4 regions of the Corynebacterium massiliense DSM 45435 genome follow, and region 4 is predicted to be linked to each of the others. Evidence: predicted binding sites of a transcription regulator. Region 4 holds the regulator's gene; each other region holds the start of a gene.

Region 1 (7,983 bases), 760 kb from region 4:
GCTTGGGCGGTATCTGGAACGCGGCGGCGGTCCCTGCCTCGCGGGCGGCCGGCTTCGCACTTTTCGGCTTCCTGTTGGCACCGCTCGTCGTCGCGGGCACGACGCGCCTGCCGCGACGCACCCTCGCGGCGCTGGGCGCGCTTGCGGCGATCGGTGTGGTCGTCCCCCTCGTCGCGTGGCTCGCCCCGGAGCTCATCGCGCAACTCCTCCGCGCGGTCCCCGGCGCGGGCCTTATCCGCGATAGCCACAAGCTGGTGGCGCTGGCCATCCCGTTGTACGTGGCGGCGCTCGGCACGCTGCGGGGACAGACCGCCTGGGCCGGTCTCGTCACCGCCGCCCTGCTCGTCCCCGACGCGCCCTGGGCGCTGCAGGCGCTTACCCCCAGCAAAAAGCCAGTCATCAACGAGGCGCTAGTCCGAGAGCTGGCCGGGAAAGACGTCTACTTCGCGGACCGCGGCCCGCTCGTGCGTATCGATGACACCGTCTCCGTCGATCCCTACTCCAAGGCGGTGGGCGCGGTGGAGTCGGGCGAGCTCGTCGTCGATGGCGAGCGCGTCGACGACCCGGCCCCGCGGTGGTTAGCCGCCCACGCCGCCTGGGGGCGCGGAGACCTGAAAGCGTTAGAGGATCTCGGCATCGGCGCGGTGGTGGAAAACGATCAGGTCGTCGCGCAGACCGATGCCCCGCCGACGCCGGTGCCCTGGGCACTCACCGCCGGGTGGCTGCTTATCCCCGCGGGTCTTGTAGCTCGCGCAGCAGCTCTTCGAAGCGCCGGCCGGTCTTCTGCCACGAGTAGTGGGACGCGAGATCGCGCGCCGCGGAACCGAGGGCGCGGCGGCGGGCGGGGTCACAGATAAGCTCCTGCACCGCGGCGTGGAACCCGGGCTCGTTATCTGCCAATAGCCCGGTTTCGCCGTCGATGACCGAGTCGCGCAGGCCGAAGGAATACCCGACGGTGGGCACACCGTGCTGGGCGGCCTCCATGACGGCAAGGCCCCAGCCTTCTTTGCGCGAGGGCATCAAGTGGGCATCGGCACGCGCCAGCAGGGCGTGCTTGTACACCTCGCTGACCTGGCCGTGGAAGGCCACCCGGTCGGCCACCCCGCGGCGGGTCGCGTACTCGCGCAGCTGGCTTTCCCACCAGCCGGTGCCCACGACGTCGAGGACAGCCTCGGGCAGCCGCGCGACGGTGTCCATGGCGTGCTCGATCTGCTTGTGCGGCACCAGGCGCGACAGGGTCAGCAGGTGAACGTCTGCCTCCCGGTCCAGGCGCGGGACGTGGTCCGGGACGGGATCGAGGCCATTTTCGATGATCTCGACACCCCGAATGCCCAGCCCGTGCAGGTCCTCCCGCGAAGCTTCCGACACCGTCACGTACGGCGCGCCGCGGTACACACGGGGCGCGACCTGCGACTCTAGGAACCAGCCAAGCCTGCCGATGACCGGCCCCGCCACCGGCCACTGCTCCCGGTGGCAGTGATGCGTTAGTAGCACCGTCGGCCGCCCGGCGATGAGGCGGGCGAAGAAGGGGATGCCGTTTTGGGTGTCCACCACCGCGTCGATGCCGCGCAGGGAACCTAGCCCCAACCTCCCTGCAAGGATGGCGAGCCACGCGCGCGGGTACACGCCGTACTTCCCGCCGCCGCGGGAATACGCCACGCCTTCGCGGACGTCGCAGCGGGCGGCGTTCATGTGCTTCGCGGTGCGGAAGACCACCTCGTGGCCTTGGGCGGCGAGGTACTCGCCAACCCGCTCAAGGTAGCGCTCGGAGCCGCCGCCCTGCGGGTGCGTGGAATCGCGCCAGCACAATAGGAGAATTTTCATCGCGAGGTATTAGCCTAGCGTGGCATGGACTCTACCCGGACGTTCGCCACCCTCCGCCGCTCCTGGAAGCTGCTGCGTTCCTTCCGCTTTGAGCAGACCCGGCCGGATGTTTTCTACGGCGGACTGGCCGAGGACACTGCGGGGTTGGTCAACGCGCTTGCCACCGACCTCGACGTCACCCTCCCCGGCTCCCGCGTCCTCGACGTCGGCGGCGGCCCGGGCTATTTCGCCGACGCGTTCGCCCGCCGCGGTGCCGACTACTTCGGTGTCGAGCCCGACGCCGGCGAGATGTCGGCGGCCGGCATCCAGCTTGCGCGCGCCGTGCGTGGCGATGGCACCCGTCTCCCCTTCGCCGACGCCACCTTCAACATCACGTATTCCTCCAACGTGGCCGAGCACATCCCCAACTGGGAGGCCATGGGTGACGAAATGCTTCGGGTGACGCGGCCGGGTGGTCTCGTCATCCTCAGTTACACCGTGTGGCTCGGGCCGTTCGGCGGCCACGAGACCGGCCTGTGGCAGCACTATGTGGGCGGCGAATTCGCCAGGGACCGCTACTCACGCCGCCACGGGCATCCGCCGAAGAACGTGTTCGGGCAGTCGCTTTTCGATGTCTCCTGCACCGCCGGCCTCCGCTGGGCCCGCCGACAGAAGAACGCGCACCTCACAGCCGCCTTCCCGCGCTACCACCCCAGCTGGGCATGGTGGCTGGTGAAGGTGCCGGGCGTTCGCGAGTTCGCCGTGTCCAACCTCGTGGTCGTGCTGAAAAAACAACCTAAGCCCAGAAAATAACAAGGTCATTGCCAGCGACTATGCCGCCATTCGGATAATGTCTGCGCTATGAACAACTATTCCCCTCACTCGCCCGATCCCCAGTGGGCAAACGCGCAGTACTCACAACAGCAGTACTCACAACAGCAGTACGAACCCCAGGAACCCGCGCCCCAGCCGTCTGGCAAGTCGCCCTGGCCGATCATCATCGCGGTGATCCTCGGCCTCATCCTCCTTGCCGGTCTTGGCTGGCTCGCCTACACCTTGATGGGAAGCGACGACAAAGACAACGACGCCAAGTCGGCCGCAGTCACGTCGACCGCAGAGAAGTCGGAATCGGAGAAGCCGAAAACCGACGAGAACAAAAAAGACAAAAACAGCAAAGAAGACGAAGCCGCCTCCGATCGCTGCTCTGCCGACTTCTTAGCCAAAGACGGCTGGGAGCGGTACACCAGCGTCATGGAGTGCGACGGCGAGTGGCTCTATGCCGGCGTTCCCCAGACCGACGACACGGTAGTGCTTCGTTGGGATAGCAACTCTTGGGCGAGGTACCCATGGGACGGTAAGGCCCCGCAGTCTGGATACGACTGCTTCGACCCCGCCAAGCTGGATGCCGACGGAATGCCTGACGCCATCCGCGAGAACGTCACCAAGTGCAGCTCGACAAAGGACGAAGACACGAAAAAGGACGCTGAAACCTGCGGGGCATCGGCAAGCGAGGCAGTCAGCCGCTGGGCACCGGGATTGGACTTCGGCGTCCCGGGCGTGGTCCCGTCCCTCGAATACGCGGGCACCGGTGAGTACGACCCCTGCGCCGCGTTGAGCTACATTGTCGTGCCTGTCGAGGGCGCAACCGGTTCGTCCCCGGTTCACATCATGCTGTTCCACCACGGCGACTACCTCGGTACTGCCACAGCGAAGGGGTACAAGACCAGCAACATCTCCACTGTGTCCGACGACACCATCAGCGCCACCTACAAGTACCCGCTGCCCGGTGAATCGGGACCCGCATCGTCTGGGGAAGCCTTCGCTACCTTCACCTGGGATGAAGGCGCCCAGAAGGTCCAAATGTCCGGTGATGTCCCGCCGACATAGGCGGCTGACCCCGGGGAATCCGGCTCGTACCGACCACGGCATCTTGCAAATTTCTACGCCGGCCTGCGATAACCACTACATCCATATTCTGGATTCGGTGCTTGTCCCGCCTGGCCAGGCCCCTTCAGAAGCCGCGGGGTCTGCGCTCAATGCCAAACCCGAGCGCGGCAATGCGCGCTCGCTGAACTCTGCTGGTGACTTCAGCGACCCGTGCTGGGAAGACCGAGCCTTCCTATCAGTACCCAGTCGACCCGCCCGAATGCCTCAAAATGCTGCCGGCCCCAGCGATTCCGCCACCGCAGACTGGTTCGCCGTCGTCCCTTGTGGACCGTGGACTTTATAAGTACATCGGCTCGTGATGGGTGGTTAGAACGGCGGCTCCTCTTCATAGTCGCGGTCGGGTTCGGTGTCGGGGTGGGTGTTGGAGTTAGTTGGTTCGGTGTCGGGGGTGTCGGGTTCTGGGTTGGTGTTGAGGGCGCGTTCGCGGGCGTTGGCCCGGCGGGTGGCAATGGCTTGGTCGACGGTTTGCAGCCAGTTGCAGGTCTCTGGTGCTAGCGGGCCAGCGGCGGTGGTGGTCTGCCAGGTGCCGTCGGTAAATAGCCACACCACATCCCCTGTGGCTGGGTCGAGGATGTAGCGGGCGCGTTTGTCGGTTTTGATGTTGTGGTGATGCTGGCACAGATTCACCAGATTCCACGCTGCCGTCGGCCCACCGTCCGCAAAATCCACACAATGATCCTTCTGACACCGATACGCCGGCAGGCAACACCCCGGATACCGGCAGGTACCATCCCTGCCATTGAGATACGCCTTCAACCTGTCCGGGGTGGAGTAGTTTGTGCTTTCCATCCAGGCGGCCGCATTCATGTCTTTACGCCGGGATGCTTTCCCGGCAAGCTCGGCACCTGTTTCGGCGTCGGTCCAGCCAGTACCTTCGACAAACACCGGCGCATGCGCAAGATCCGCCGCCTGAAACACATTCAGTGTCACATCCACATCCCGGTTGATATCAGTCAGCACCAACATCGCGAACGCTTCCGAAGCGCTGACCCCGTACTCGTCGGCAACCCGGCGGATCACCCCATTGATCTGGGCGGCAGTCTCCGTGTCGTATTCAACACTGATACACCCCACCCCGCCGGGAAGACTCGACCAGTCATACCGGCCTTTACGCTTCCGACGTTTCTCAGCTTCCTTTTCTGCCTCTGTGCTTACCGCGTCGGCAAGTTCTGGGTCTTCGGCAGCGACTAAGGCGTTGAGTTTGCGGCGTAAGTTGCGCACCGACGGCAGTACTTGGCCCGCCCGGGTGGGGGTCAAATACTTGACTAGGGCGGCATCGATACGCGCTAGTGCTTCCTCATCTGGAGTGCCGAGTTTGCACAACACCTGGTCGATAACGATCAGGCGGGAGAAATCCAGGTGGAACAACCGCTCATGCACCTCCCGCAGGCCGGGTAGCTCATCCAGGCGGAACAGTGCCATGAAGATATTGGCCACCCGGGTTGGTGATTTTCCCGTCAACCCGGCCAGGCGGGTGCAGGCCAGATCGAAATCATCGTCTGGATCCGGCAAACACTCACAGTGCAGTTGGTATTCGAACTGGCGTAGTTGTGTCGCGGTTGTGGCTATGTCGTTTCCTGGTGTGGACACCGTGTAATACGGACCCATTGGGCCCCTCCCCCGAAAAGTATTCGCTAACGTGTTCTACACACCACCCACCATAGCGGGCCGGAAACCGAAGTCAACCCCCACCTCGAACACGTATTCGTTTCGTTACACACCGCCGTCACGCAATCCGCAAAACACGAAAAGACCCCAGCCACACACACCATGTGCGCAGCTGGGGCCTTAAAGCCCAAAGAGTGAGAAGCTACTTATCCGCTTCCTCGACGCGCGACTTCAGCGCGTTGAACTGGTCGTGGACCTCCTGCGGCACGCGGGAGCCAAGGAACGCGAGGTACTCGGCGTTGTCCTCCATGTCGGCTGCCCACTCGGACGGCTCAACGTGCAGGGCCTGGCGAACGTCCTCAATGTCGATGTCGAGGCCGGACAGATCCATGTCCTCGGCGCGAGCGGTGTTGCCCACGACGGTTTTCTCGGCGTCGACCTTGCCCTCGATGCGCTCGGTGATCCACTTGAGCACACGGGAGTTCTCACCGAAGCCCGGCCACAGCATCTTGCCGTCATCGTCCTTGCGGAACCAGTTGACCAGGAAGATGGACGGCATGCGGTCGCCGCCCTTTTCGCCCATGTCGATCCAGTGCTGCAGGTAATCGCCGGCGTTGTAGCCCATGAACGGGAGCATGGCCATCGGGTCGTGGCGCAGGGCGCCGACCTTGGCCTCGGCCGAAGCGGCGGTCTGTCCGGAGGCGAGCAGGGCGCCGATGAGGGTGCCGTGGTTCCAGTCGAAGGCCTGGGTCACCAGCGGCACGGTGGACGGGCGGCGCCCGCCGAACAGGATGGCGTCAATCTTCACGCCCTTCCAGTCATCGAACTCCGGCGCGGCGGACGGGCACTGCGAGATCGGCACGCAGTAGCGCGAATTCGGATGCGCCGCCTTTGTGGAGGAATCCGGGGTCCAGTCCTCACCCTGCCAATCGATGAGGTGGTCCGGCTTCTCGCCGTCCATGCCCTCCCACCAGACGTCGCCATCGTCAGTCAGCGCGACGTTGGTGAACAGGGTATTGCCCGGCTCCATGGACTTCATGGCATTCGGGTTGGACGCGTAGTTCGTGCCCGGCGCGACGCCGAAGAAGCCGTTCTCCGGGTTGACGGCGTAGAGGCCGTCTTCACGCAGGTGCAGCCAGGCGATGTCGTCGCCGACGACCTCGGCGGTCCAGCCCTCGAGCGTCGGGGTGATCATCGCGAGGTTGGTCTTGCCGCACGCGGACGGGAAGGCGCCGGTGACGTGGTAGGTCTTGCCCTCCGGGGAGGTCAGCTTGAGGATGAGCATGTGCTCAGCCATCCAGCCCTCCTCCTGGGCCATGACCGAGGCGATGCGCAGCGCGTAGCACTTCTTGGCCAGGATGGCGTTTCCGCCGTAACCGGAGCCGTAGGACCAGATCTCCTTGGTGTCCGGGAAGTGCGTGATGTACTTCGTGTCGTTGCAGGGCCAGGCGACGTCCTGCTCGCCATCGGCAAGCGGAGCGCCGACGGAATGGATGGCGTGGACGAAGTCGCCGTTGGTGCCGATCTTCTCCAGCGCCTGCGCGCCCATGCGGGTCATGATGCGCATGGACAGCACGACGTACGCCGAGTCGGTGAGCTGCACGCCGAGCTTCGGCTCCGGATCATTAATCGGGCCCATGCAGAACGGCACGACGAACATGGTGCGCCCGTGCATCGCGCCGCGGAACGCATCGGTCATCTCCTCGCGCATGGCCTGCGGCGGCGCCCAGTTGTTGGTCGGGCCGGCGTCCTCTTCGTTCTCCGAGCAAATAAAGGTGCGCGACTCCACGCGGGCGACGTCGGCCGGGTTGGAACGCGCGAGGAAGGAGTTCGGGCGCTTTTCCTCGTTGAGCTTGATGAGGGTGCCCTTTTCCACCAGTTCAGCGGCGAGGCGATCCGCTTCCTCCTGGGAGCCGTCGACGAAAACCACCTGGTCGGGTTCGAGTAGGTCGACCGCTTCGTTGATCCACGAAATCAGCTTGTCGTTGTCAGTCGGCAGTTCGCCAACGAGACCCTTAATCGGGGTGGTCATTATAAATCTCCTAGTCAAGAGCCGGTCCGCTAAAAGAAACACGGGCAGCGATGACACACCACTGCCCTCAGTGCCCGCACTGGCAGGCGATTGCACCCCTAGAGTATCGCCTCGGGGGCCGTTTCATAGTATTTTCCTCCCGCTTTGGCCATGCGAGGCACCCGCCGGGGCGGAAAACCACATGCGCACCAGCCATATTTCGCACTAAAGAGGTATATGTCTCCCCCAAACAGGGGTATGGGCGCGGCTAATTGCCTCTCCACGGCGTACAGGGAACAATAGTGCGGGATGAATAGCGCTGATAGTTCCCATAATTCCGGCGGCCGCCCGCCCCAGACCGACTTCCGCGAGGTCTTCGGCAACGAGCTCGACTACCCGCGGCTGGGCAACGTGACCTTCCGCCGCGGCACCCTCACCGACAACCAGGAGGCCTTGTTCAACGAGCATTGGCCGCGCCTGGGCATGCAGCTTGCCGATGCCCCCGTGGACATCGACACGTGGTTCGGCCGCTCCGGCCACCCCACCATCGTGGAGATCGGATCGGGCACCGGCACCTCCACCGCCGCGATGGCTCCGCTCGAGGCGGACACGAA
Region 2 (7,983 bases), 520 kb from region 4:
GACCCGCTTCTCGCCGGATTGCAGCATCATCTGGTCCTGGAAATAGCGGTAGCCTACCGCCACCATGGCGGCCGCGGGTACGGCGAGGAATGCGCCGACGAGGTTGAACAGAGCGGATCCCACGGTGACCGACACCAACACAATGACCGGGTGCAAGTCCATTGCTTTGGACTGCAGCCACGGGCTCAAGATGTTGCCTTCCAACTGTTGGACCAAAAGCACGAGGCCGAGCACCAAAAGCGCCTGGGTAAAGCCCAACGACACTAGCGCGATAAGTACCGACAGCGCACCCGCGACGATTGCGCCGATGAGCGGGATGAAGCCCGCGATGAACGTGATGATGGCCAAGGTCAGTGCGAGCGGCACCCCGATGAGGAGGAGGCCGAGGCCGATGAAGACGGCATCGACAAGCGAGACCAGCGCCTGCGCCCGAATGAAACCGCCGAGGGTCTTCCACCCGCGGGTGAGAAGCTCGGTGAGGTGCCAGCCGGTGCGGCGGCCCGTTGCGCGGCGCAGCCAGGGCAGGAACCGGTCGCCGTCCTTGAGGAAGAAGAAGGTGAGGACGGTGACGATGAACAGCGTGATGACGATGGACGTCGCCGTGCCGATACCCGTAAAGACCGAACCCGCGATATTGCCGGCGCGCTGCTGCAGCCACGACGCGATTTCGTCGACGTAGCTGCCCATATCCTCAGAGTTGAGGTTGAGCGGCGGGCCCTGTGCCCAGATCTGCAGGCGCTGAATGCCCTCGACCGATTGCAGGTAGAGCGACTGTGATTGCCGTGCAAAGCTCGGCGCGATCACAGCGATGAGCGCACCGACGAGCCCGAACGCGCCCAGCACCGTGAGGATGGCCGCGAGCGCACTGGGCAGCCCGATCTTCCGCAACCCCTGGGCGACGGGGGAGAGCACAGTGCACACGATAAGCGCGAGCACGACCGGCAGGATCCCCTGCCAGAAGTTGCCCACCAGCTGGGCGGCCAGGTAGAGCATCGCCCCGATGAGGACGAGCCGCACCGACCACAGGGCGGCGCTTTTGACCACTTCGCCGACGACAACCGAACGATCGACCTGATCGCCCGGCGGGTGTGGCGAGATGGAGTCGAGGTCTTCGTGTTGATTCACGCACACCATCTTGCCCGAACACCATCTAGCGGGTGAAAAGTGGTGCGTTAGGATTGCCAGCGTGAGTCTTACACTAGGTATTGTCGGTCTGCCCAACGTGGGCAAGTCCACTCTGTTCAACGCCCTGACCCGCAGCGAGATCCTGGCGGCCAACTACCCGTTCGCCACCATCGAGCCCAACGTCGGGCTCGTGGAGCTGCCTGACCCGCGCCTGGATCGCTTGGCGGAGATGTTCAACTCGCAGCGCATCCTCCCGGCGACGGTGTCGTTCGTGGATATTGCGGGCATCGTCAAGGGTGCCTCCGAGGGTGAGGGAATGGGTAACGCCTTCCTGTCCAACATCCGCGAGGCCGATGCGATCTGCCAGGTGGTGCGTGCGTTTAGCGATGACAACGTCGTCCACGTCGACGGCAAGGTCGACCCGGCGAGCGATATTTCCGTCATCAATACCGAGCTGATCCTCGCGGACCTGCAGACCATCGAAAAGGCTCTGCCCCGCCTGGAAAAGGATGCGAAGAAGAACAAGGACCTAGCGGAGGTCGTCGACGCCGCGAAGAAAGCCCAGGAGGTGCTGGAAGACGATCGCACGCTCTTCGCCGCCTCCAAGGAAGGCGAGGTCGATCTCGGCCTGCTCAAGGAGCTGCACCTGATGACGGCGAAGCCGTTCCTCTACGTCTTCAACTCCGACGAGGAGGTGCTTACCGACGACGCGAAGAAGGACGAGCTGCGTGAGCTGGTCGCGCCGGCCGAGTGCGTCTTCCTCGATGCCCAGACGGAGACGGAGCTGCTGGAGCTTGACGATGCCGCCGAGGTCCAAGAACTCCTCGAATCCGTCGGCCAGTCCGAGCCGGGCCTGCAAACGCTGGCGAAGGCCGGCTTTGAGACGCTGGGCCTGCAGACCTACCTGACTGCCGGCGAGAAGGAAGCCCGCGCCTGGACCATTCACCAGGGTGATACCGCTCCGCAGGCGGCGGGCGTTATCCACTCCGACTTTGAGAAGGGCTTCATCAAGGCTGAAATCGTCTCCTACGACGACCTTGCCGCCGCCGGGTCCATGGCAGACGCGCGTGCCAACGGCAAGGTCCGCCAAGAGGGCAAGGACTACGTCATGCAGGACGGCGACATCGTTGAATTCAAATTTAATGTGTAACGCGGAGCGTTAATGACGTTTCGCGTTATTGGGGGGGGGGGAGGTTGAAGAGCGCTGTCTCTAACTCCGGTTTTCGTTCGGCCTCGGTCCATTCCGCTACCTCGTGTGTAGAATCTGCAAGCGGTATCGGGCCGTTGAACTATTAGGTTCACCCACAGTTCCCGTGCCTGCACGCATCGAGAAGGACCAGGTGGTGAACTCGAATGACTCGCCTGGTCCAACGTGTGTGCGCTCGGCGCGTGGTTTAACTCTTATAAGACTTGCCGGTCACAGCCTCAGCGTTTCGCTCGTGCAGCCCGCAGGCCGTTCAAGATCACGATGACTTCAGCGACTTCGTGAACCAACACGACGGCGGCCAGGCCCAGCACACCGCTGATCGCCAGTGGCATCAACACGATGATGATGGCCAGAGACAGCACGATGTTCTGGTTGATGATCCTGCTGCCTCGGCGGGCGTGCTGCAGCGCCTGCGGGATCAGCCGGAGGTCGTGGCCAGTGAAGGCGACGTCAGCGGACTCGATCGCGGCGTCAGAGCCGGTTGCTCCCATCGCAATGCCCACCGTCGCGCCCGCCAGTGCCGGCGCGTCGTTGATGCCGTCGCCGATCATCGCCGTCGGCGTCTTGGAGGAAAATTCGGCGACGATGCTTGCCTTGTCCTCAGGGCGCAGCTCGGCGCGCACGTCGTCGATTCCGGCGATTTCAGCCAGCGCCCGGGCGGTGCGAGTGTTGTCGCCGGTGAGCATGCTCACTTCCACATCGTTGGCGCGCAGGGTCTGCACGGCTTCGGGAACCTCGGGACGCAGCTCGTCGCGGACACCGATCGCTCCGGCGAGAGCGTCATCGACGGTGACTAGGACGCAGGTCTGGCCTTCGGACTCCATGCGCTCAACGTCTGCCTTCAGTGGCCCGGCGTCGATCCACCGGGGGCTGCCCACCAGCACCCGTCGGCCTTCGACGGTGCCGCTGATGCCGTGCCCGGCTTCCTCGCTGATGTCCTGGGCGGCGGGCGCTTCGGGCCCCGCTGCCGCGATCGCCGCGGCGAGGGGGTGCGTCGATTGCTGCTCAACTGCCGCCGCGAAAGTAAGCACCTGCGCCCGATCAAACCTGTCTGCCGGGACCACGCCGGTAACCTCGGGCTGGTTGCGGGTGAGGGTTCCGGTCTTGTCCACCGCCAGGTGACGGATGCCGCCGAGCCGCTCGAACGCCGCGCCAGACTTGATGACCACGCCGAACTGGCTGGCCGCGCCGATCGCGGCCACGACCGTCAGCGGCACGGAGATTGCCAGCGCGCACGGCGACGCTGCGACCAGAACCACCAACGCACGGGTGATCCACGTCTCGGGGTCGCCCAGCAGCGAGCCGATCACGCCGACTAGCACCGCCAGGATCATCACCCCGGGCACTAGGGGTTGGGCAATCCGGTCGGCGATCCGGGCGCGGTCGCCCTTTTCCGCCTGCGCCTGCTCGACCAGGTCCACGAGTGTGGTCAGCGAGTTGTCCGTTCCAGCTGCGGTCGTCTGGACTTCCAGCACACCGGCGGAGTTGATCGCTCCCGCGGGCACCTCGTCGCCGGGCGCAACCTCCTCCGGAATGGATTCTCCGGTGATCGCTGAGGTGTCAAGGCTGGAGCGCCCAGACCGAATGATGCCGTCCGTGGCGATCCGCTCTCCGGGGCGCACGAGCATAAGCTCGCCAGCCGCGAGGTCCTTCGCTGCGACCTCGACCGACGTGCCGTCGCGCAGCACCGTCGCGGTCTGCGGTACCAACTTCAACAGTGCCCGCAGTCCGCCCTGCGCCCGGTCCATCGCCTTGTCTTCCAGCGCCTCGGCGATCGAGTACAGGAACGCTAGCGCCGCGGCCTCTCCGACGTAACCGAGGATTACCGCGCCGACCGCGCTGATGGTCATCAGCAAACCAATGCCGAGCTTGCGCTTCGTGACAAGGTTTCGGATCGCGTCGGGCGCGAACGTATACGCCCCTAGCAGCAGGCCGACCCAGAACAGTACTGTCGCGGGTGTCGCTAGCCCGGACCAGCCCAGCGCCAGGCCTACGCAGAGGGCTACGCCGGAGAAGATCGGCAGTAGCAACTCGGGGTCCTTCCACCATGGCCGATCGAGTTCTTCGATCTCCGTGGCGGGTTCGTGTTCGCATCCACACGCCGAGCTCATGCGTCCTCTCCCTTCTCGCCGCAGCCGGGCACCGAGCACTCAGGGTCGATGCACGGGGCGTTTTCGTCGACAGCCAACGTCGCGTTCACCAGCGCGTTGAGCGCTGCCGCGAGGTGCGGATCGGCGATTTCGTAGCGTGTCTTGCGGCCCTCCGGCTCGGCAACGACGATGCCGCAGTCACGCAGGCAGGTCAGGTGGTTCGAGACGTTTGAGCGGGTCAGGCCCAGGTCGCGCGAAAGTACGGCCGGGTAGCTCGGGCCGTCGAGTAGTGTCATCAGGATTCTGGAACGCGTCGGATCCGCCATGGCCCGGCCGAGCCGGTTCATGACGTCGAGGCGTGAAGCAATAGTCAGCATGTGCTGAACAATACATCGTGTGCTGAACGATTCAAAGTGTGCTGAACTGACAGTTACGCGAAGGTCCTGCGACCTGCAAGAATTAGTCGATGGGATAGCAGATGACTGATCCTTTGTGGTTCGGCTGCCACCCAACGCGGGAGCGACGTGGGCGGCGAGGTTCTCGAGAAAGTAACTTTGCAACTACATACCGTGGACTTCAAGTTCAACGTGTAAGTATCCCGCCGGTCCTTCCCGGGCCCCAGCTGCGCATATGGTGTGTGTGGCTGGGGTCTTTTCGTGTTTTGCGGATTGCGTGACGGCGGTTTGTAACGAAACGAATACGTGTTCGAGGTGGGGTTTGACTTCGGTTCTGGAACCGTTATGGTGGGTGGTGTGTAGAACACGTTAGCGAATACTTTTCGGGGGAGGGGCCCAATGGGTCCGTATTACACGGTGTCCACACCAGGAAACGACATAGCCACAACCGCGACACAACTACGCCAGTTCGAATACTTCATGCACCGTGAGTGCTTGCCGGAACCAGACGATGATTTCGATCTGGCCTGCACCCGCCTGGCCGGGTTGACGGGAAAATCACCAACCCGGGTGGCCAATATCTTCATGGCACTGTTCCGCCTGGATGAGCTACCCGGCCTGCGGGAGGTGCATGAGCGGTTGTTCCACCTGGATTTCTCCCGCCTGATCGTTATCGACCAGGTGTTGTGCAAACTCGGCACTCCAGATGAGGAAGCACTAGCGCGTATCGATGCCGCCCTAGTCAAGTATTTGACCCCCACCCGGGCGGGCCAAGTACTGCCGTCGGTGCGCAACTTACGCCGCAAACTCAACGCCTTAGTCGCTGCCGAAGACCCAGAACTTGCCGACGCGGTAAGCACAGAGGCAGAAAAGGAAGCTGAGAAACGTCGGAAGCGTAAAGGCCGGTATGACTGGTCGAGTCTTCCCGGCGGGGTGGGGTGTATCAGTGTTGAATACGACACGGAGACTGCCGCCCAGATCAATGGGGTGATCCGCCGGGTTGCCGACGAGTACGGGGTCAGCGCTTCGGAAGCGTTCGCGATGTTGGTGCTGACTGATATCAACCGGGATGTGGATGTGACACTGAATGTGTTTCAGGCGGCGGATCTTGCGCATGCGCCGGTGTTTGTCGAAGGTACTGGCTGGACCGACGCCGAAACAGGTGCCGAGCTTGCCGGGAAAGCATCCCGGCGTAAAGACATGAATGCGGCCGCCTGGATGGAAAGCACAAACTACTCCACCCCGGACAGGTTGAAGGCGTATCTCAACGGCAGGGACGGTACCTGCCGGTATCCGGGGTGTTGCCTGCCGGCGTATCGGTGTCAGAAGGATCATTGTGTGGATTTTGCGGACGGTGGGCCGACGGCAGCGTGGAATCTGGTGAATCTGTGCCAGCATCATCACAACAGAGGGTGTCAGGAAGTTTGTGTGTGAGGCTCTGATCTAGAAGGAGTTTCACCGATAATGACTACGGTGTCACCGAAGAAAAACCATGACCCGGCAAAGGTCAATGAGATCAGCGAGAAGCTGATGGAAAATCCTGAGCTCGCCAGCTTGATCAGCGAGCTGTCGGCTTCCGCTGATGATGCAAGCGAGCTGGTCAAAGGCCTGCTACAGGCATCAATCAACGCTGGTCTGCAGGCGGAGATGGATGCGCATTTGGGCTATAGCCATTCTGACCGCAAGACCAAAGCCCAAGTCGAATCCGCACAGGGCAACAATCACCGCAATGGGTCGTACACCAAGACCGTCAATTCTGGCTACGGCGCGGTGGAAGTGACCGTGCCCAGGGACCGTGCCGGCACCTTTACTCCCCGGATGGTGCCCAAGGGCGCACGCCGACTCACAGAACTCGACGACATGATCGTCTCGCTATACGCCGGCGGGATGACAGTGCGCGATATCCAGCATCACCTCGCGACCACGCTCGGGGTGGATATGAGCCCGGATACGATCAGCACCATTACCGATGCGGTGTTAGACGAGGTCATGATCTGGCAAAACCGCCAGCTCGACGAGTTCTACCCGGTGATCTTCCTCGACGCGCTACGCGTGAAAATCCGTGACGGCCACCGCGTGGTCAACAAGTCCTGCTATATGGCGGTTGGCGTCGACATGGACGGCATCAAGCACATCCTGGGATTGTGGATCGCTGAAAATGAAGGTGCCGCATTCTGGGCATCGGTCTGCGCGGATCTGGCCAACCGCGGTGTCCAGGACGTGTTCATTGTCTGCTGCGACGGGCTCAAAGGCCTGCCGGAAGCCGTGGAAGCCACCTGGCCGAATTCCATGGTGCAGACCTGTATCGTGCACCTGATTCGGGCTGCGAACCGGTGGGTGTCCTACCAAGACCGCAAAGGGGTCTCCCGGGCGCTGCGTGAGGTCTACACGGCCGCAAACGAGGACACCGCCCGTGCCGCCTTGGATGCGTTCGAAGCCAGTGAACTGGGCCGGAAATACCCGCAATCGGTCAAAGTCTGGCGCGACGCTTGGGAGCGGTTCGTGCCGTTTCTACAGTTCCCGCCGGCGGCACGCCGGGTGCTCTACACCACCAATTCGATCGAGTCGCTGAATGCTGAACTGCGTAAAGCTACCCGTAACCGCGGCCAGTTCCCGAACGATACCGCGGCGTTGAAAACGCTGTGGCTGATGATCTGCAACATCGAAGACAAGCGCGCCGCCCAGCGAGCCAAGAAAGCGAAGCGCGATATCGAATGCAACGGCTATATTGAAGGAGCGAAAGCCACCGGGTGGAAACAAGCCATCAACCAACTAGCCGTGGCTTACCCCGACCGATTCGCGGACTACTTGTAAACCAAACCCCCGCACACAAAGAATCGGACACTCTCTCACAACATCAAAACCGACAAACGGGCCCGCTACATCCTCGATCCCGCCACGGGTGATGTGGTGTGGCTATTTACCGACGGCACCTGGCAGTCCACTACTGCTGCCGGCCCGCTGGCACCCGAGACGTGCAACTGGTTGCAGACGGTCGACCAAGCGATTGCTACCCGCCGGGCCAACGCCCGCGAACGCGCCCTTAACACCAAACCAGAACCCGACACCGAACCAACCAACACCAACACCCACCCCGACACCGACCCCGACTACGAAGAGGAGCCGCCGCTCTAATCACAGCTCGGTCGGCGGTAAGTTTGGGATC
Region 3 (7,983 bases), 680 kb from region 4:
TCCACGGACATCCTGCGCATCGACCCCGCCACCGGCGAGGTCACCGCAATTATCGATGCCTCCGGCCTGCCCAACCGCGCAGCGAACGATCCGGACAACGTGCTCAACGGCATAGCCGCGATCCCGGAGACCGAAGACGAAGACGGCGTGCCCGAGTTCTATCTCACGGGCAAACGTTGGCCAGACCTGTACCGCGTGCGGCTTACCCCAAACGAGTAGCATTCACTGCCATGGCAACGCGCAAAGAGGCACGGAAAAAGTCCCTGCTGCAGATCCTCGGGCTCATCATCGCGGTGGCGGTCATCGCGGTCGGCGCAGTGCTCATCCAGAGCTGGTGGAACAACCGGCCCGGTCCGGATCCCGCCTCCATTTCGCTGACAGCGTCCGTCGGCGACCGCACCGAGGAGGTCGCGCCGTACTTGGTCTGCGAGCTGGGCGTGGAGTGCCCCGAGGGAAAAGTCCCCAACCTCAAGGTCGGTGACGACGAGACACTCCACTTGGATATTCCAAAGGAAATCAGCAACACCCAGTGGAAGCTGCTGCGCATCTACGACAATCCGGCCGCGAACGACGAGACGGTCTATGGCGCCGGCGAGGAAAACTCGGTCGACGTACCGGGCTCGGTCGACCCCATCGAGGAGTCGGACTCCAAGGACCGCCCGCACCTGCAGGTGGTGGAGGTCTCCTCCGTGATGGTCAGCGAGGTCGACGGGAAGGAAGAGGCCCCGTACAGCGTGGTGTGGTCACTGTCCACGATGGACGACGACTAGCTGTCGAGCTCCTTGGCAATCGCCCGCAGGATGCTCGCGACCTGCCGTCCGGTCTTGCGCTCTGGGTAGCGGCCCTGCGCAAGGGTGGGCTGGACCTGAGTTTCTAGGACCGTCATGACGTCGGAGACCATGCTGGACAGCTCCGCGGGTTTTCGGGACGGCCCCTTCTTGCGGCGCGGAGTCTCGAGCACCTTGATGCGCAGGACCTGCGGGGCGCGCTTGCCAGCCGCGAAGTCGAATTCGATGCGCTGGCCGTGGACAAGCTCGTCGACGCCTTCCGGCAGTACGTGGCGGCTGACATAGACGTCTTCATCACCCGGGTTGGAGACGAACCCGAACCCCTTGTCGGGGTCGTACCACTTCACCTTGCCGATGGGCACGGAAGTTCACCACTTTCCACTTGTAGGAACGTGTACAGAAATCCCTATTTTAACCCGCCGGGGGCGGTGGGGCCTAAACCTTCCCGTAGCCACATCAACTATAAAGTGCCACAGATCACACTCAGTAATTTTCACAGCGCCGAAGACCCTCTCACCAGCTGATTTCCCCTTAAACGGTGGCGCAAGTGGCCCATGTGACTGCGCGCCACGCGCCCAAATGTCACGGAATGTGACTATTTCGTTACATACCGTTACCGTAGCGAGCAGTTATTTTCGCGGACCTTTAAAACCAACGAGAAGGGAAAACGTTCATGGGACGCCACACCGCTCACCGCAAGGGCTTCGCCTCCAAGCTTGCCGCCTCCACCGTCGCCGTCGGCGCCGCCGGCGCACTCTTCGCACCGGCCGCCACCGCTGCCCCGGATTCTGACTGGGACCGCCTGGCGCAGTGCGAGTCCGGTGGCGATTGGCACATCAACACCGGCAACGGCTTCCAGGGTGGCCTGCAGTTCAACCAGGGCACCTGGCAGGGCCACGGCGGCGGCGAGTTCGCCCCGTCCGCCGACCAGGCAACCCGCGAGCAGCAGATTGTCGTTGCCGAGCGCGTTCTCGCCTCCCAGGGCTGGGGCGCATGGCCGGCATGCTCCGCTTCCCTCGGCCTGAACTCCGCACCGACCGAGCGTGATGCCGCGCCGGCCCCGGCACCGGCACCGGAAGCCGAGCCGGTTGAGGCCCCGGCCGACGCCCCGGCTGAGGTCCACGCGGCCGCCGACGGCCAGTCCGACGAAGCCGCCGTCGACGCCGTCTACGGCATGGTCAAGGACACCCTGGCCACCTACGGCGTCGAGGTCCCGGCATTCGTCGACGACCTGTACAACGCCAACCGCGGCAACTTCACCGAGTTCTACAACGCTAACCGCGACTACATCGACTACGTCGCCGACCTGGCTGAGCAGAACCTCTAAAGGTCCTCCCCTTCCTCACAGAGAAAAAGAACTCCTCCTTCCCACAGCGGGAATGGAGGAGTTCTTTTTGGTACTTGAGCTGCTAGAACCTACTAGTAGCTCTAGCGGTTAATGCGGGTGTACGGGTGAACGTAGCCCAGCTCTTCGACCGGTCGCGGAAGAACCATGTCGTCACCAAACGGGATGGGCGCGCCAGCGAACGGCGCGGAGATTTCAGTCACGGCGTGCTCGCGCGCCGTGGTCGGCCAAGCCGGGGACACAAAGTTCTTCTTTTCTACGTTTGCCATAGGCACCATTCTGCCAAACCACGCGGAAAAAAGTAACTGAAGCGCTACTAGACTCTGCTCACATCATGACTGGTTCCACCCCCTCTCCTACCGCGACATTCCGTAAGTGGCTTGCCGGGCTTGACGATGCCGCCTTGGCGACCATCGTCCGCAACCGCCCCGACGCGGCCCACCCGTTGCCGCCAGGCATCGACGCCCTGGCCACACGTTTACTGCTACGGCAGTCCGTCGCCCGCGCGCTCGCCGAGTGCACCGCCGCGGAGCTTTTGGCCGCGGAACGGCTCGCCGCCGACGGAGCAGAGCTGGAACCTGCCTCCCCGCCCCCAGAGGACGCACAAGCCATCGAGGGTTTGACCGACAAAGCCCTCGCCTTCCCCGCTGGCGACAAGGTCTACCTCGCCAGCGAGGTCATCCCGGCGCTGCCCACCGGCTGGAGCCTTCTCGACCAAGCGGCCGTCTCGCCAGAGGATCTTGCCCAGCTTGACGATTCCCAGCGGCACATCCTCAACACCCTCCTCCAGGCGGGCGGCACCGGCACCACCCGGGACGCGGCCCCTGATGCCGATCCGTCCCGTCCCATTCCACAACTTCTCGCAGCCGGCCTCTTGCAGCGCGTCGATTCCCGCACGGTGCGCCTCCCACGGGCCGTGCGGTCCGCGTTGCGCGGGGAGGACGCCGCGCCCATCCCCACGCAGCCGTCGGGTAGGGCGGGTCAACCGGGCATCGATAAGAAAGCGGACGAGGCAGGCGCCGCTGCCGGGCTCGAGGTCGTCCGCCTTGTCGGAGAGCTCATCGACGCCGTCGGCTACAGCCCCATCGAGCTGCTCAAAGACAAGTCCCTCGGGGTGCGTTCGGTCAAGCAGCTGGCGAAATCCCTGAACACTACCCCGACCGATGCTGCCCGCTTGGTCGGACTCGGTTTCGCGGCGGGGCTTTTGGGCCGCGGCGAACCGAAAGGGTTTGACGGCAATTTCCTTGGCGCCACTACCCGCGGTCTCGATTGGCAGGAGGCCGAGCTATCCGAACGCTGGGCCGTACTTATCGATGCCTGGCTCAACTCCCCCTGGGCCACCTGGATGTCCACCCGCGGCATCGACCCGGAGACCAACCGCCCACGGCTGAACGGCTTTCGCGACCGCGTCCTTTCCGTGTACCGCCACACCGACGGCGAATTGGCTTTCCCCGAATTCCTCGAGGAGCTGCGGTTTAGGTTCCCGTTGTTCGCCTCGTCGACGGCCGCGAGCACCATTGAGAACCTCCATGCGGAAGCGGAGCGTGTAGGCCTCATCGCCCGCGGGCGCGCCACCTCCGTGCTTATCCGCGCCGAGGACGAAGACACCAGCGCCGTGACTGCGGAGCTGACCCCTGCCACCGTCGACCAGTTCATCGTGCAGGCCGACATGACGATCTTGGCCCCCGGGCCCCTGGAGCCAGATATTCGGAAGCGGCTGGCCACGATCGCGGAGTTGGAGTCGCCCGGCCTGGCCAGCGTGTATCGTCTAAGCGAAAACTCGCTTCGCCGCGGCCTCGACCACGGCGCGACCGCCGGCGAACTGGCCGACTTCCTGCGCGAGCACGCCATCGGCGAGGTGCCGCAAACCGTCACTTATCTCCTCGACGACCTCACCCGCCGCCACGGTACCCTCCGGTCCGGCGCGGCTTTGTGCTACGTGCGCAGCGAGGACCCTGCCCTGCTTGCCGATGCCACACGCCACCTCCCCCAGCTCCGCCTCATCGCCCCTACCGTTGCAGTGAGCACGCTGCGGCTGTCGGCCGTCCTGGACAAGCTGCGCGAACAAGGCTTCAGTCCCGCCGCCGAAGACGAAACCGGGGCCTCCATCGACGCCCGGCCCGAGCCTGCAACGGTTCCCCTGCCTAGTCCACGGGCACGCCCGGACCGCGGGCTCGACATCGACAAGGTCGTGCGCTCGATCCGAGACCACGACGGGGACGACGCTGACGGCTCGACGGATGCCAGCCCGTCGCTGGACCTCCTTCATGTCGCGGCCCGCGGGGGACGTCCCGTGTCCATTACGTATGCGGACAAAAACGGCACGCCGCGAACTATTACCGCCACCCCGCTGAGCGTGAACGGCGGGCAGGCCGACGTCCTCACCGGCGGGCAGACAGTCCGCTTCCCGCTGCACCGAATCTCGGCGATTTCCCTGTCCTAGAACGGCGGTTCACCCCACTCGTCGGGGTCGGGGCTAGCTTGCTGCGCTTCGTAATTGGCTTTGGCCCGCTCATGTGCGTTGCGCCTCCGGGCGATGATTGCCTGCTCGATGGTCTGCAGCCAGTTGCACGCGTCGGGTGATAGCGGCCCTTCCGCGACCGTGGCTTCCCAGGTGCCGTCGGCGAACAACCACACGACATCGTCGGCATCCGGGTCGATGACGTACTTTGCCCGCTTGTCGGTCTTGATGTTGTGGTGGTGTTGGCACAGGTTCACTAGGTTCCATGCGGCGGTGGGCCCGCCCTTTTTGAAGTCCACGCAGTGGTCTTTCTGGCATTTCGAGGCCGGCCGCGAACAGCCCGGGTAGCGGCAGTGCCCGTCGCGGCCGTTGATATATGCCTTGATGAGGTCCGGAGTGGCGTAGCTGTCGCTTTTGGCCTGCGCAGCGAAGCTCATGTCCCGGGTTGTCGTTGCGCGGGCAGCGAGCCGCTTGCCCGTTTCGGGATCCACCCACCCGAAGTCCTGGACATAGACCGGGCTGTTCGGCCGGTCGGTCGCCTGGTAGACGTGCAAAGTGACATTGGTGGGGCGTTCGATATCGTTCAAGATAAGCATCGCCAACGCCTGCGATTTGGACACGCCATACTCATCGGCGGTACGAGAAATAGCCGCATCGAGCTGGGCGGTTGTGTCGGCGTCGTATTGCGCCTCGATCGCTCCCATTCCGCCCGGCAGAGAGTACGAGTCATATATTCTTTTGCGACGGCGCCACAGGACATCCTCGTCGCTTTCACCTACCCCGAGCTGCGGATCTTCAGCGGCGACAAGCATGTTGACTTTTCTGCGCAGGTTTCTAATGCTCGGCAGCTCCTGGCCCGCCCGGCGCGGGGTGAGGTAGCTGGTCAGAGCGTCATCGATACGCGCAAGCACCTCCTCGTCCGGAAGGTAGAGCTTGTTGAGCACGCGATCGATTGCGATGAGACGAGCGAAGTCCAAGTGGAAAAGACTCTCCTGCAGAGCCTCGAGCTTCGGCAGCTCTTTCAGCCGATACAGCGCAGTAATAATATCTCCCGCTCTCCCAGCCGAAATGCCGGTGAGGCTGGCGAACTTCTTAGCGCATAGTTCGAAGTCCTCCTCCACATCAGGAAGATGGCGCTTGAACAAGAAGTAGGTCTGGGTACGAATCGCGGTGGCGGTGGTGGCTAGGTCGTTGTCGGGTGTGTGGACTTTGTAGTACGGCAACATCGGCTTGGTCAGCCCCTAGGTATTCGGTTCTTTGTTCGATTCTTAACCCTAACAACCACCCTGGACACCGAACTATTCCCAGACGAACAAACATTCCTTTACCACAGGACCGACCAGGCTCCCCGCACCCCCGCTTGACGATACCCCCTCCGTCCCACCCCCACCCCGGAACCCAACATCCGGTTCCATCTATTGACATTCCGTTGGGTTTATACAACACTTTAAATTATGTCCCCAAAGAAACGTCCCTCAAAACCTATCCATAACCGGGTGCGGGTCCTGCGCGTCGAACGGGACATGTCACGCGCACAGCTCGCAGAGGAAATCGAGGTCAATCCCCAGACCGTCGGCGCACTAGAACGCGGCGACCACTCCCCGAGCCTGGACCTCGCATTCCGTATTTGCGAAGTCTTCGAACTTCCCGTCGAAGCGGTCTTCTCTCGCACCGCGTTCACCCCGATGTCCACCGAAATCTATCCGAGGACGAGCTAATGCCGAACTCAACGCCAAGCGCAAAACCCCAGCTGCAACTATCTCCCACGGCAACGCGGCTCCTAGTCGTTGCTGTATATGCGCTCCTAGGTATCGCGACGCTTCTGGCGGTCGTCGCATTCTTCAAACACGCCTCCGCACTGCTCTTGCCGATGGCTGTCTGTTTCATCCTCATTTGCGTCCCCTGGACCATGTTGCGGATGAGCATTAACAGCGCAGATTCGGCCCCTATTTCAAAGCTGGACGATTACGAGGCAGAGGTTCTAGATCACTGGCGGCACCATGCACTTCGTCTGGCCACCTTCCTGTTGTCCGCCTTGGCCGTGTTCCTGCTCATAGTGGGCAACTTCCGCCCAGACTTCTTCGACAATCACTTCACAGCTAACCAAGTGGTCATCATTGCCGGTTTCCTAGCGCTCGTTGCTTATCTACTTGTCAGCACCTTGCCCGCCGTCGGCTATGCCCTGACCTTCAACCAGCCTGTAGAGGACTAGAACGGAAGAGGAATAAGACCCATGCCTACCCTCGACATTGACCACCTCAACAAGACGTTCGGGGACAAACAAGCCCTGGACGACATGACTTTTAGCGTCCGCGACGGAGAGATGTACGGCTTCGTCGGCTCTAACGGCGCGGGCAAATCCACCACGATGCGCATTGCTCTCGGCGTGCTCTCCGCCGATTCCGGCGAGGTCTACTTCGACGGCGCGCCCATCAACGCCACCAACCGCCGTCGCATCGGCTACATGCCGGAAGAGCGCGGACTCTACGGCAAGGAAACGCTCATCAGCCAGCTCGTCTTCTTCGGCGAGCTCCACGGGATGGGCAAGAACAAGGCTCGTCGCTCGGGCGAAGAACTGCTCGACCAGTTGGGACTGGGCGAGCGCAAAGACGACAAGCTCGACGATCTCTCCCTGGGCAACCAGCAACGCGTCCAGCTCGCGGCGTCTCTCATCCACGACCCGGACATGCTCATCCTCGACGAGCCGTTCTCGGGCCTCGATCCAGTCGCCGTCGACGTCATGTCCTCGATGCTCAAGGAACGCACCCGGCGCGGCGTGCCGGTCATCTTCTCCTCGCACCAACTCGATTTGGTGCAGCGGTTGTGCGATCGGGTGGGCATCGTCACGCACGGCCGCATGGTGGCCGAAGGCACGGTGGACGAGCTCCGGCAGGCTGGCCCGACACGCTACGAAATCGGCACCACCGCTCGCGACTGGTACCCGGCCGGGACGCAACTGGTAGGCGCCACCGAGCGCTCCGTTGTGCTCGAGTCTGCTGACGGCGTCGACGACCAAGACATTCTGCACGCGGCGCTTGCTGCGGGCCCGGTGCATTCCTTTGGCAAGCATGTACCCGACCTCACCGAAATGTTCCGCGACGTGGTCACCAGCACCGAGACCGAGGAGGCCTAAACCATGAATTACTCCCCCATGCGCACCATCACCACCGTAATGAAGCGCGAGATGGCCGTGGCGTTTAAGACCAAATCCATGCTCGTGCTCATCGGCCTCTTGCTACTCATCGCTATCGCCGGCCCGCTCATCATCAGCTTCTTCGCCGACGACGACGAACCGGACACCATCGCCACCGTCGGCATGGATGAGGCGGCGTTCGCCAGTACATCAGTAGATACCGTCACTGCCCAGGACCGCGCGGCGGCAGAACAGC
Region 4 (7,983 bases):
AACCTACTTTTCGCGCCGTTCCTAGGCACAGGAAGGCGGCTAGAGGTGGCGATTGAGCGCCCAGCGAAGGGATAGTGCTGAGTATGAGCGAAGAAAAGGACGCGGCAGAACTAATCAAAGGAACGGGCGTTGTCGCCGGTGTTGCGTACGCCGACGCGGTGTGGGTGCGCCCCCGGCCCGAGCTGCCGCAGGCGGGCGAGACGATTGCCGATGATGCAAAAGACGTAGAATTCGAACGCTTCGTTGCCGCCGCCGAAGTGGTGGCTCAGCGCTTAAGCGAGCGCGCGGATTCCGTTGACGGAAACACCGCGGAAGTGCTGACTGCCACGGCGAAGATGGTCAAAGATCGCGGCTGGCACAAGGCAGTGCGCCGCAACATTAAATCCGGCCACCCAGCCGAATACGCCGTTGTGGCCGCCACGGAGAAGTTCGTAACCATGTTTAACGCCGCGGGCGGGGTCATGGCCGAGCGCACCACGGACTTAAAAGACGTGCGCGATAGAACCATCGCGGAGTTGCGTGGGGAGGAAGAACCCGGCCTTCCGTACGTCGCCGGTGAAGCGGTTTTGTGCGCCGACGATCTCGCGCCGGCGGATACCGCAACGCTCGATACCGCGCACATCAAGGCTTTGGTCACCGAGCTGGGTGGCCCGACAAGCCACACGGCCATCATCGCCCGCCAGCTGGGTATCCCGTGCGTGGTAGCCACCGGCGCGGTGCTGCGCGAGATCCCGACCGGCGAGCGCCTCTTCGTTGACGGCTCTACCGGGGCGGTCGACCGTGCAGCGGAGCCGGACCAGGCCGCGGCCGCCGTTGCGGAGTACCAGGAACGCGCCGAGCGTATCGCGCGATGGGAAGGCCCTGCACACACCGCGGACGGGCACCGCGTGCAGCTCCTGGCGAATGTTGCGGACGGCAACGCCGCCCGGATTGCTGCGCAGTCCCAGGCGGAAGGCATCGGTCTGTACCGCACCGAGCTGTCGTTCCTGTCTGCGAGCGAAGAACCGTCCGTCGAGGAACAGGCGGCGGTCTACGCCAAGGTCTTCGAGGCGCTCGGCGATCAGAAGGTAGTCGTGCGCACCTTGGACGCGGGCTCGGACAAGCCGATCAGCTACGCCACCCTCGACGCGGAGGAAAACCCTGCCCTTGGCGTGCGCGGCCTGCGCGTGGCCCGCAATAATGAGTCGCTGCTCACCCGTCAGCTGGATGCCATTGCGGTGGCCGCGGCGGAGCGTGGGGAAGACGCGCCCACCTGGGTCATGGCGCCGATGGTCGCAACGGCGGGCGAGGCGAAGTGGTTCGCGGGCCTGTGCCGCGAGCGGGGGCTCATCCCGGGCGCGATGATCGAGGTCCCCGCCGCCGCGCTCATGGCGGATACCATCATGCCGCACTTGGACTTCGTCTCCATCGGCACGAACGATCTCACGCAGTACACGATGGCCGCGGATCGCCTGTCGCCGCAGCTGGCGTATCTCACTGATCCGTGGCAGCCGGCCGTTCTTCGCCTCATTGAGCACACCTGCACGATGGGGCAGAAAAACTCCATCGCGGTGGGCGTGTGCGGTGAGGCGGCAGCCGATCCGCTGCTTGCCTGCGTTCTGACGGGGCTTGGCGTGAACTCGCTGTCCGCGGCATCGTCGGCGGTGGCCAGCGTCGGAGCCCAGCTTGCCGATGTCACCCTGGAGCAATGCCGCGACATGGCCGCCGCGGCCATTCACGCCGATGATCCGCAGGCAGCCCGCGCGGCTGTGCGGACGATCCTCGGCGAAGCCTAAGCTCCCGACGTCTCAGCTCCCGGTGCCTCGCCGTCCGGTTGCGCGACAACGACGGTGACGTCCCGCTCGCGCAATTGGTTGAGGTAGTGGGCGGGAGCGTCTGCATCGGTGACGACGACGTCGATGTCCGAGATGGAGCCGAAACTAACCAGATAGTCGTTGCCCAGCTTCGACGAGTCGCACAAGACGACGACCTTGTTCGAGTTGGTGATAAACGTCGACTTGATAGCGGCCTCTTTGGCGTCCGCCGTCGATAGGCCGTGATCGATGGTCAGGGCATTAGTACCGACGAAGGCGACATCGGCTCGCATCAGGGCGAGGGTGCGCAGGGCTGTGCTTCCCACAACGGCTTGGGTGATAGCACGCACCCGGCCGCCCAGCAGCTGCACGTTTTTTACGTCGTGCCGCGCGAGCGCCAGACAGATGGGCAAGCTGTTGGAGACGATGGATAGATCGTCGGGCTCCCGCCGCTGGGCGATGAGGTCGGCGAGCGCGTTGGTGGTCGTACCCGCGTCAAGAAAGACGCTGCCGCCGCGACTGGGGAGAAAATCCGCGGCGGCACGCGCGATGGCGGACTTAGCTCCCGGCGCCGAGCGCAAACGCGCGTCGAGGGAAAGCTCCGTGGTCTGAAATGTTTGAGCCGCCACGGCGCCGCCGTGAACGCGGTTGACCAAGCCCTCGCGGTCCAATACCGCCAGGTCTCGCCGGATCGTCTCCGCGGTGACCGCGAAGTGGTAGGCGAGCTCGGTGACGTTGACGCGCTCTTCGACGGCGGTCATCGAGGCAATCTGTCTGCGTCGCTCTTCGGCGTACATGCGCTACAGCTTGCGGAAGACAGAGACGACCTTGCCCATAATCTGGGCATCGTCGCCCTGAATGGGCGCGTACGCGTCGTTGTGGGGGAGCAACCACACCCCGCTGGAATCCCGGTGGAATTCCTTGACCGTAGCCTCGTCGTCCAACAGCGCGGCGACGAATTCGCCCTCTTCGGCCACCGACTGCGAGCGGACGATGACCCAGTCGCCGTTAAGAATGCCGGCGTCCCGCATGGAGTCGCCGACGACCTGGAGCATGTATAGATCGCCGTTGCCCACCAACTCGTCCGGCATCGGGTAGTAGGAATCGATATTTTCTTCCGCCGTAATCGGTGTGCCGGCCGCAATGCGCCCGACGACGGGGATGTAGTTGACCTTGCCGGCGTCTTCAGGGATTACCGACTCCGCGGCGTCGGTGGTGGAGGCATCCTTCGCCTTGGACTTCTTCCCGCCACCCCGCGTTGAGGATTCAGATTCGAAGTGACGCACATCGACCGCGCGTGGCTTGTTCGGGTCGCGGCGCAAAAAGCCTTTCTCCTGCAGCTGGTTGAGCTGGTAGGCGACGGAAGAAGTGGACTGCAGTCCCGCAGCATCACCGATCTCGCGAATGCTTGGCGGGTAACCGCGCAGCAACACGGCGTCATTGATGACTTCCAAAATCCGTCGCTGGCGGGCGGACAGAGAAGAGATATCGGGTTTGCCCCCGGCTGGTTTACGGCCCATGAGTCGTGAGTCCTTTGCTGTCGGTGCGTTCTGTGCTTCTAGTTGTAGCACGGACTAGACACATGTTCGACAAATGTGGGCGTGTTTCTAGACAGTGTGTGACCGGCGTGCTATAAATCGAACACGTCAGCTAAATCGAACACTTCATCGACGCTCCCGGTGCTGTGTCCACTGCGCTTTCTACGGTGAGGCTGTCGAACGAAAGGAATGAACATGGTCTTCGCAGTAAAAAATCCCGCTACCTCTCGCTACTCCTCGTCCTTCCAGGCCACTACAGTGCCTGCGGCCGCGGTGTGGGATCCCGGGGCCGAAGTAGGAAGGCGCAACGGGCACCCCGAAAACTTTTACGCGGGGCATAACATGCGCACTTTAGGCCCTTCTCGCTTAGGCACCGAAGCGCGCCCCGCGGTGTCCCAATCGAACGCATCGCCGGAAAATGCTGCCCGGGAAGAGGGCGGGCGCGGCCGCAACGTAGCGCTCGGTGCTGTGTTCGGTACCGCAGTGTTTATCGGCACTCTTATCGCCGGCTTTACCGGCACTGACACGGTCTCGGATGCCGCGGTCGGTGGGTCTTACGGGGCTGCGGCTAGTGCTACCACCGCGTCCGTTCAGCCGGCGTCGGTGCAGGTCGCTAGGTAGTAGACCGCAGTGTTGAACAAATAGAACGAAGCCACGTTCGGGCAGTACACTACGCGGTAGTCCTGTCGTCTCAATCGGAAGGAACGACCCCGCGGTGTACTGTCCCTTTTGCCACAATGCGCAGTCGCGCGTCATCGATTCGCGAGTTGTCGAACAGGGAACTTCTATCCGCCGTCGCCGCGAATGCTCGGCCTGTAGCGGCCGTTTTACCACCGTCGAAAAGGCAGTCCTCTTGGTAGTCAAGCGCAATGGCCTGGCGGAGCCGTTCAGCCGCGACAAGCTCATCCGCGGCGTACGGCGCGCTTGCCAGGGTCGAGATGTCAGCGATGACGCTCTCAAGCGACTGGCCCAAGAAGTAGAAGAAACGGTACGCGGCCACGGCAGCTCCCAGGTGGCGGCCAACGAAATCGGTCTAGCGGTCCTCGAACCACTCCGCCACCTCGACGAGGTGGCCTACCTGCGCTTCGCCTCCGTCTACAAGTCCTTTGAAAGTGCCGACGACTTCGAGTCGGAGATCCGCCTCATGCGGCGCCGCGACCGCGACGACTACTAGCCGCTACCACCGCTTTACTGGCGGTTCGACCGTCCCAACTTGGCCGCGGCTTTTTGGATGCGGCGCAGCGAAGCCGGGCGGGCTGTGCCCAAGCGCTGGGCGAAGAGGGATACCCGCATCTCCTGGATCATCCAGTACAGGTCCTTAACCGCCTTGGAGTTGCGGGCACCGCTCGGCAGCGAGCGCAGCTTGTGGTTGATAACGGCTTTGGCCTCATCAATTTCTGCCTGCCGGTCCGCGTCCTTGTCCGGATCAATATCCATCTCCTCGAGGCGGACGCGCATGGCCTGCACATACCGCGGCAGGTGCTTCAGATTTCCGATGCCGTGCACCGTCACCGCGTTCGCGGGCAAGAGGAACGCCAACTGACGCTGCATATCCTCGATGGCCGGACCGTCCCAGGACTTTAGCTCTTCGGCGACCTTGCCGTATTCGACCAGACCCGGTGCCAGCGCGACCACGTATTGCCGCACCCGGCCGGCAACCTTTGGCGTGATCTTGTCACGCAGGGCAGCGAACTCCTTCGGCGAACGCACCGGCCCGCCTTCTTCCACCAACAGATCCCGGGTGGCCGCCACCTGACAGTCGTTGACCAGTCCCTGGGCGCCGCCGTGCGGATAGTTATCTACTGCCACCCGTTGTTGGAGCGGAAGCCCCTTGACCATCTGTTGAGGTTTCACGTTTGTCGCCTTGAGCAGCAACTTTAAGGTGGCGCCGAACATGCCGGTATCGGCAGCTGCCTTTGTGGGGTGGTACTTCACTCGCACCCCATGCGGCGTCGCCTCGAGCGCCGGGTACGCGGTCATGTCTTGGCCGTCCACGGTGGTCTGGACTTCGGCGGGGATATCGCCGATAGTCTCCGCGGTCCATTCCGTCGCCTCGTGACCTGTGCCCGCGGCACCATCACCAGCGTCACCCTTGTTACCGGCGCCGGTCTTCCCGCGGCCGGCGGGCGCGCTGCCCCGGCCGTGCGCCGCAGCCGACTTTTCTGCAGCCTTGCGCACCGAGGTGGAAATCTGGCCGGCCTGCCGCTGGCGAAGCGCGTCGAGATCGCGGTCGGAATCGACGATCTTCCCGCGCTTGTTCACGGCCGCGTAGTTAATACGCAGGTGCGCCGGCAGCTTCTCTGGATGGAAGTCGGACGCGTTGATTCCGTGGCCACCGAGTTCGCGCAGGACATCGGCAAGCTGCTGCGTCAAAGGCCCCTCATACGGCAGCAACTTGGGAAGGGCGCGCTCCGCGAAGGTGGGCGCGGGCACAACCGTGCGGCGCAGGCCCTTCGGCAGCGAACGGATAAGTTCGGTCACCAGCTCGAGGCGCAATCCGGGCACCAGCCAGTCGAAACCTTCGGTATCCGCGCCTGCCAACAGCGGGATGGGGATAAGAACGCTGACGCCATCGTGGGGATCGCCGGGCTCAAAACGGTAGCTCAACTCGTATTCGACGGAGCCCTTCCGCCACGTTGCCGGGAATTGCTCCTCCGTTCCCTCATCCGACGTAGTCAGCAGCTTGGCGGGGTCGAAATCGAGCAACTCAGGGTTTTGTCGCCGCTCCTTCTTCCACCACGAGTCGAAGTGCTTGCCCGTGGTCACAGTCGCCGGAATGCGCTCGTCGTAAAAGTCGAAGAGCATGTCCTCGTCGGCGACAAGCCCGCGCTGGCGGAGTTTTTCCTCCAGCTGGGTGGCATCTTCGATCTTCTGCTTGTTTGCGTGGAAGAACTCATGGTGCGTCGACCAATCACCGGCAATGAGCGCCTCGCGGATAAACATGTCGCGCGCGGCGGCGGGATCGACGCGGTGGTAGGGGACCATGCGGTCCGCCACGATGGTGACGCCGTACAGGGTGGACTTTTGGTGTGCCACGGCGGCAGCGCGCTTGCGCGACCACGTCGGCTCCGAATAGCTGTGCTTGACTAGGTCGCCGGCGAGTTTCTCCACCCATGCGGGGTCGATCTTGGCCACGTCGCGGGCGAATAGGCGGGAAGTTTCCACCAGCTCGGCTGCCATGAGAAACTCCGGCGGCTTCTTCGCCAGCGACGAGCCGGGGAAAATGACGAACTTCGTGTTGCGGGCGCCGTAGTATTCCTTGCTGTTTCCATCGCGGGCACCGATGTTGGACAACAGGCCGGACAATAGCGACTGGTGGATGGCGTTGACGTCGCGCTTATTCGCGGTGTGCGTGCGGTCCGACCAGCCCAATTCACGGGCGACGTCGCGCAGCTGGCGCACGAGGTCGAACCACTCGCGGATGCGCATGTAGTGCAGGAACTCCGCCTTCATGCGCTTGCGGAACTGGTTGCCGGACAACTCGTCGCGGGACTCTTGGGTGTAGTCCCACAGCTTGAGCAGCGACAGAAAGTCGGAAGACTTGTCCTTGAACCGCGCGTGCGCTTGGTCGGCCTGGGCTTGGTATTCGAGTGGGCGTTCGCGCACGTCCTGAATGGTCATGGCGGCGACGATGACTAGGACATCGTCAAGGCTGCCCAGGCGGTGGCCCTCCACCAGCATGCGCGCCATCCGGGGGTCGACCGGAATGCGGGCCAGATACTTTCCGGTCTGGGTGAGGACGGGGAGCCCGTCCTTTTCCTTGTTGGTCACCGCGCCAAGTTCGCGCAGCAGCTGCAGGCCGTCGCGGACGGCTTTATCGGCCGGGGGCTCCACGAAGGGGAACCGCGCAATGTCGCCGAGACGCAGCGAAATCATCTGCAGGATGACGCTCGCCAGGTTGGTGCGCAGGATTTCCGGATCGGTGAACTCCGGGCGCGATTCGAAGTCCTCCTCGGAGTAAAGCCGGATGGCGATGCCGTCGGCGACACGTCCACAGCGGCCCGCGCGCTGGTTCGCGCTGGCTTGGGAGACGGGCTCGATGGGCAGCCGCTGCACCTTCGTGCGCGTCGAGTAGCGCGAGATGCGCGCCGTGCCCGTGTCCACCACGTAGTGGATGCCTGGCACAGTCAGGGAGGTTTCGGCGATGTTGGTGGCCAAAACGATCCGGCGGCCCGAGTGCGGGCTGAACACGCGGTGTTGTTCCTGGTTGGAGAGGCGGCCGAACAGTGGGGCGACCTCGACGCCTTTCCACTTCTTCGCCTCGATGGCCTCCATGGCGTCGCGGATGTCGCGTTCACCGGGGAAGAAACACAAAATGTCCCCGCTGCCCTCAGCCATGAGCTCCTCTAGAGCATCGCACAGCCCATCCAGCGGATCCTGAGCAACGAGTTTCCCATCCACTTCTTCCTCGAGTGGGCGGTAGCGCACCTCGACCGGGTAGGTGCGGCCGGAGACCTCGATGATGGGGGCGGGCTCGCCGTCCTCGTCGGCGAAGTGCGCGGCGAAGCGCTCCGGGTCAATCGTCGCGGAGGTGATGATGACCTTGAGATCGGGGCGCTTCGGCAGCAGCCGCTTAAGATATCCCAAGAGAAAGTCGATGTTGAGGCTGCGCTCGTGGGCCTCGTCGATGATGATCGTGTCGTACGCGTTAA

What was found. Region 4 encodes LexA, which represses DNA repair genes until DNA is damaged. Its sites were predicted from a motif close to CGAACANNTGTTCG; they were not measured.
Region 1: a site for LexA is predicted at 5,445-5,458, ahead of CMASS_RS09645 (HNH endonuclease signature motif containing protein). Genes of this name have one in related genera too.
Region 2: a site for LexA is predicted at 5,117-5,130, ahead of CMASS_RS03880 (HNH endonuclease signature motif containing protein). Genes of this name have one in related genera too.
Region 3: a site for LexA is predicted at 5,904-5,917, ahead of CMASS_RS03090 (HNH endonuclease signature motif containing protein). Genes of this name have one in related genera too.

The regions. Positions count from the first base shown of each region.
Region 1 is NZ_CP063189.1:2,085,003-2,092,985, forward strand. It holds partial or broken gene CMASS_RS10350 (MmpA family trehalose lipid delivery protein) at 1-650, shown strand, start outside; gene CMASS_RS09630 (glycosyltransferase family 4 protein) at 727-1,824, opposite strand; gene CMASS_RS09635 (class I SAM-dependent methyltransferase) at 1,849-2,616, shown strand; gene CMASS_RS09640 (LppP/LprE family lipoprotein) at 2,665-3,690, shown strand; gene CMASS_RS09645 (HNH endonuclease signature motif containing protein) at 4,057-5,262, opposite strand; gene CMASS_RS09650 (phosphoenolpyruvate carboxykinase (GTP)) at 5,561-7,390, opposite strand; gene trmB (tRNA (guanosine(46)-N7)-methyltransferase TrmB) at 7,679-7,983, shown strand, end outside.
Region 2 is NZ_CP063189.1:805,183-813,165, forward strand. It holds gene CMASS_RS03860 (AI-2E family transporter) at 1-1,125, opposite strand, end outside; gene ychF (redox-regulated ATPase YchF) at 1,187-2,275, shown strand; gene CMASS_RS03870 (heavy metal translocating P-type ATPase) at 2,551-4,443, opposite strand; gene cmtR (Cd(II)/Pb(II)-sensing metalloregulatory transcriptional regulator CmtR) at 4,440-4,799, opposite strand; gene CMASS_RS03880 (HNH endonuclease signature motif containing protein) at 5,217-6,251, shown strand; gene CMASS_RS03885 (IS256 family transposase) at 6,282-7,631, shown strand; gene CMASS_RS03890 (hypothetical protein) at 7,728-7,952, shown strand.
Region 3 is NZ_CP063189.1:640,658-648,640, reverse strand. It holds gene CMASS_RS03120 (glutaminyl-peptide cyclotransferase) at 1-219, shown strand, start outside; gene CMASS_RS03115 (DUF2771 domain-containing protein) at 231-770, shown strand; gene CMASS_RS03110 (cold-shock protein) at 767-1,150, opposite strand; gene CMASS_RS03105 (resuscitation-promoting factor Rpf1 domain-containing protein) at 1,462-2,115, shown strand; gene CMASS_RS03100 (hypothetical protein) at 2,217-2,402, opposite strand; gene CMASS_RS03095 (helicase-associated domain-containing protein) at 2,468-4,576, shown strand; gene CMASS_RS03090 (HNH endonuclease signature motif containing protein) at 4,573-5,820, opposite strand; gene CMASS_RS03085 (helix-turn-helix transcriptional regulator) at 6,049-6,312, shown strand; gene CMASS_RS03080 (hypothetical protein) at 6,312-6,806, shown strand; gene CMASS_RS03075 (ABC transporter ATP-binding protein) at 6,828-7,727, shown strand; gene CMASS_RS03070 (ABC transporter permease) at 7,731-7,983, shown strand, end outside.
Region 4 is NZ_CP063189.1:1,323,024-1,331,006, reverse strand. It holds gene ptsP (phosphoenolpyruvate--protein phosphotransferase) at 84-1,775, shown strand; gene CMASS_RS06265 (DeoR/GlpR family DNA-binding transcription regulator) at 1,772-2,590, opposite strand; gene lexA (transcriptional repressor LexA) at 2,594-3,313, opposite strand; gene CMASS_RS06255 (hypothetical protein) at 3,722-3,952, shown strand; gene nrdR (transcriptional regulator NrdR) at 4,047-4,505, shown strand; gene hrpA (ATP-dependent RNA helicase HrpA) at 4,520-7,983, opposite strand, start outside.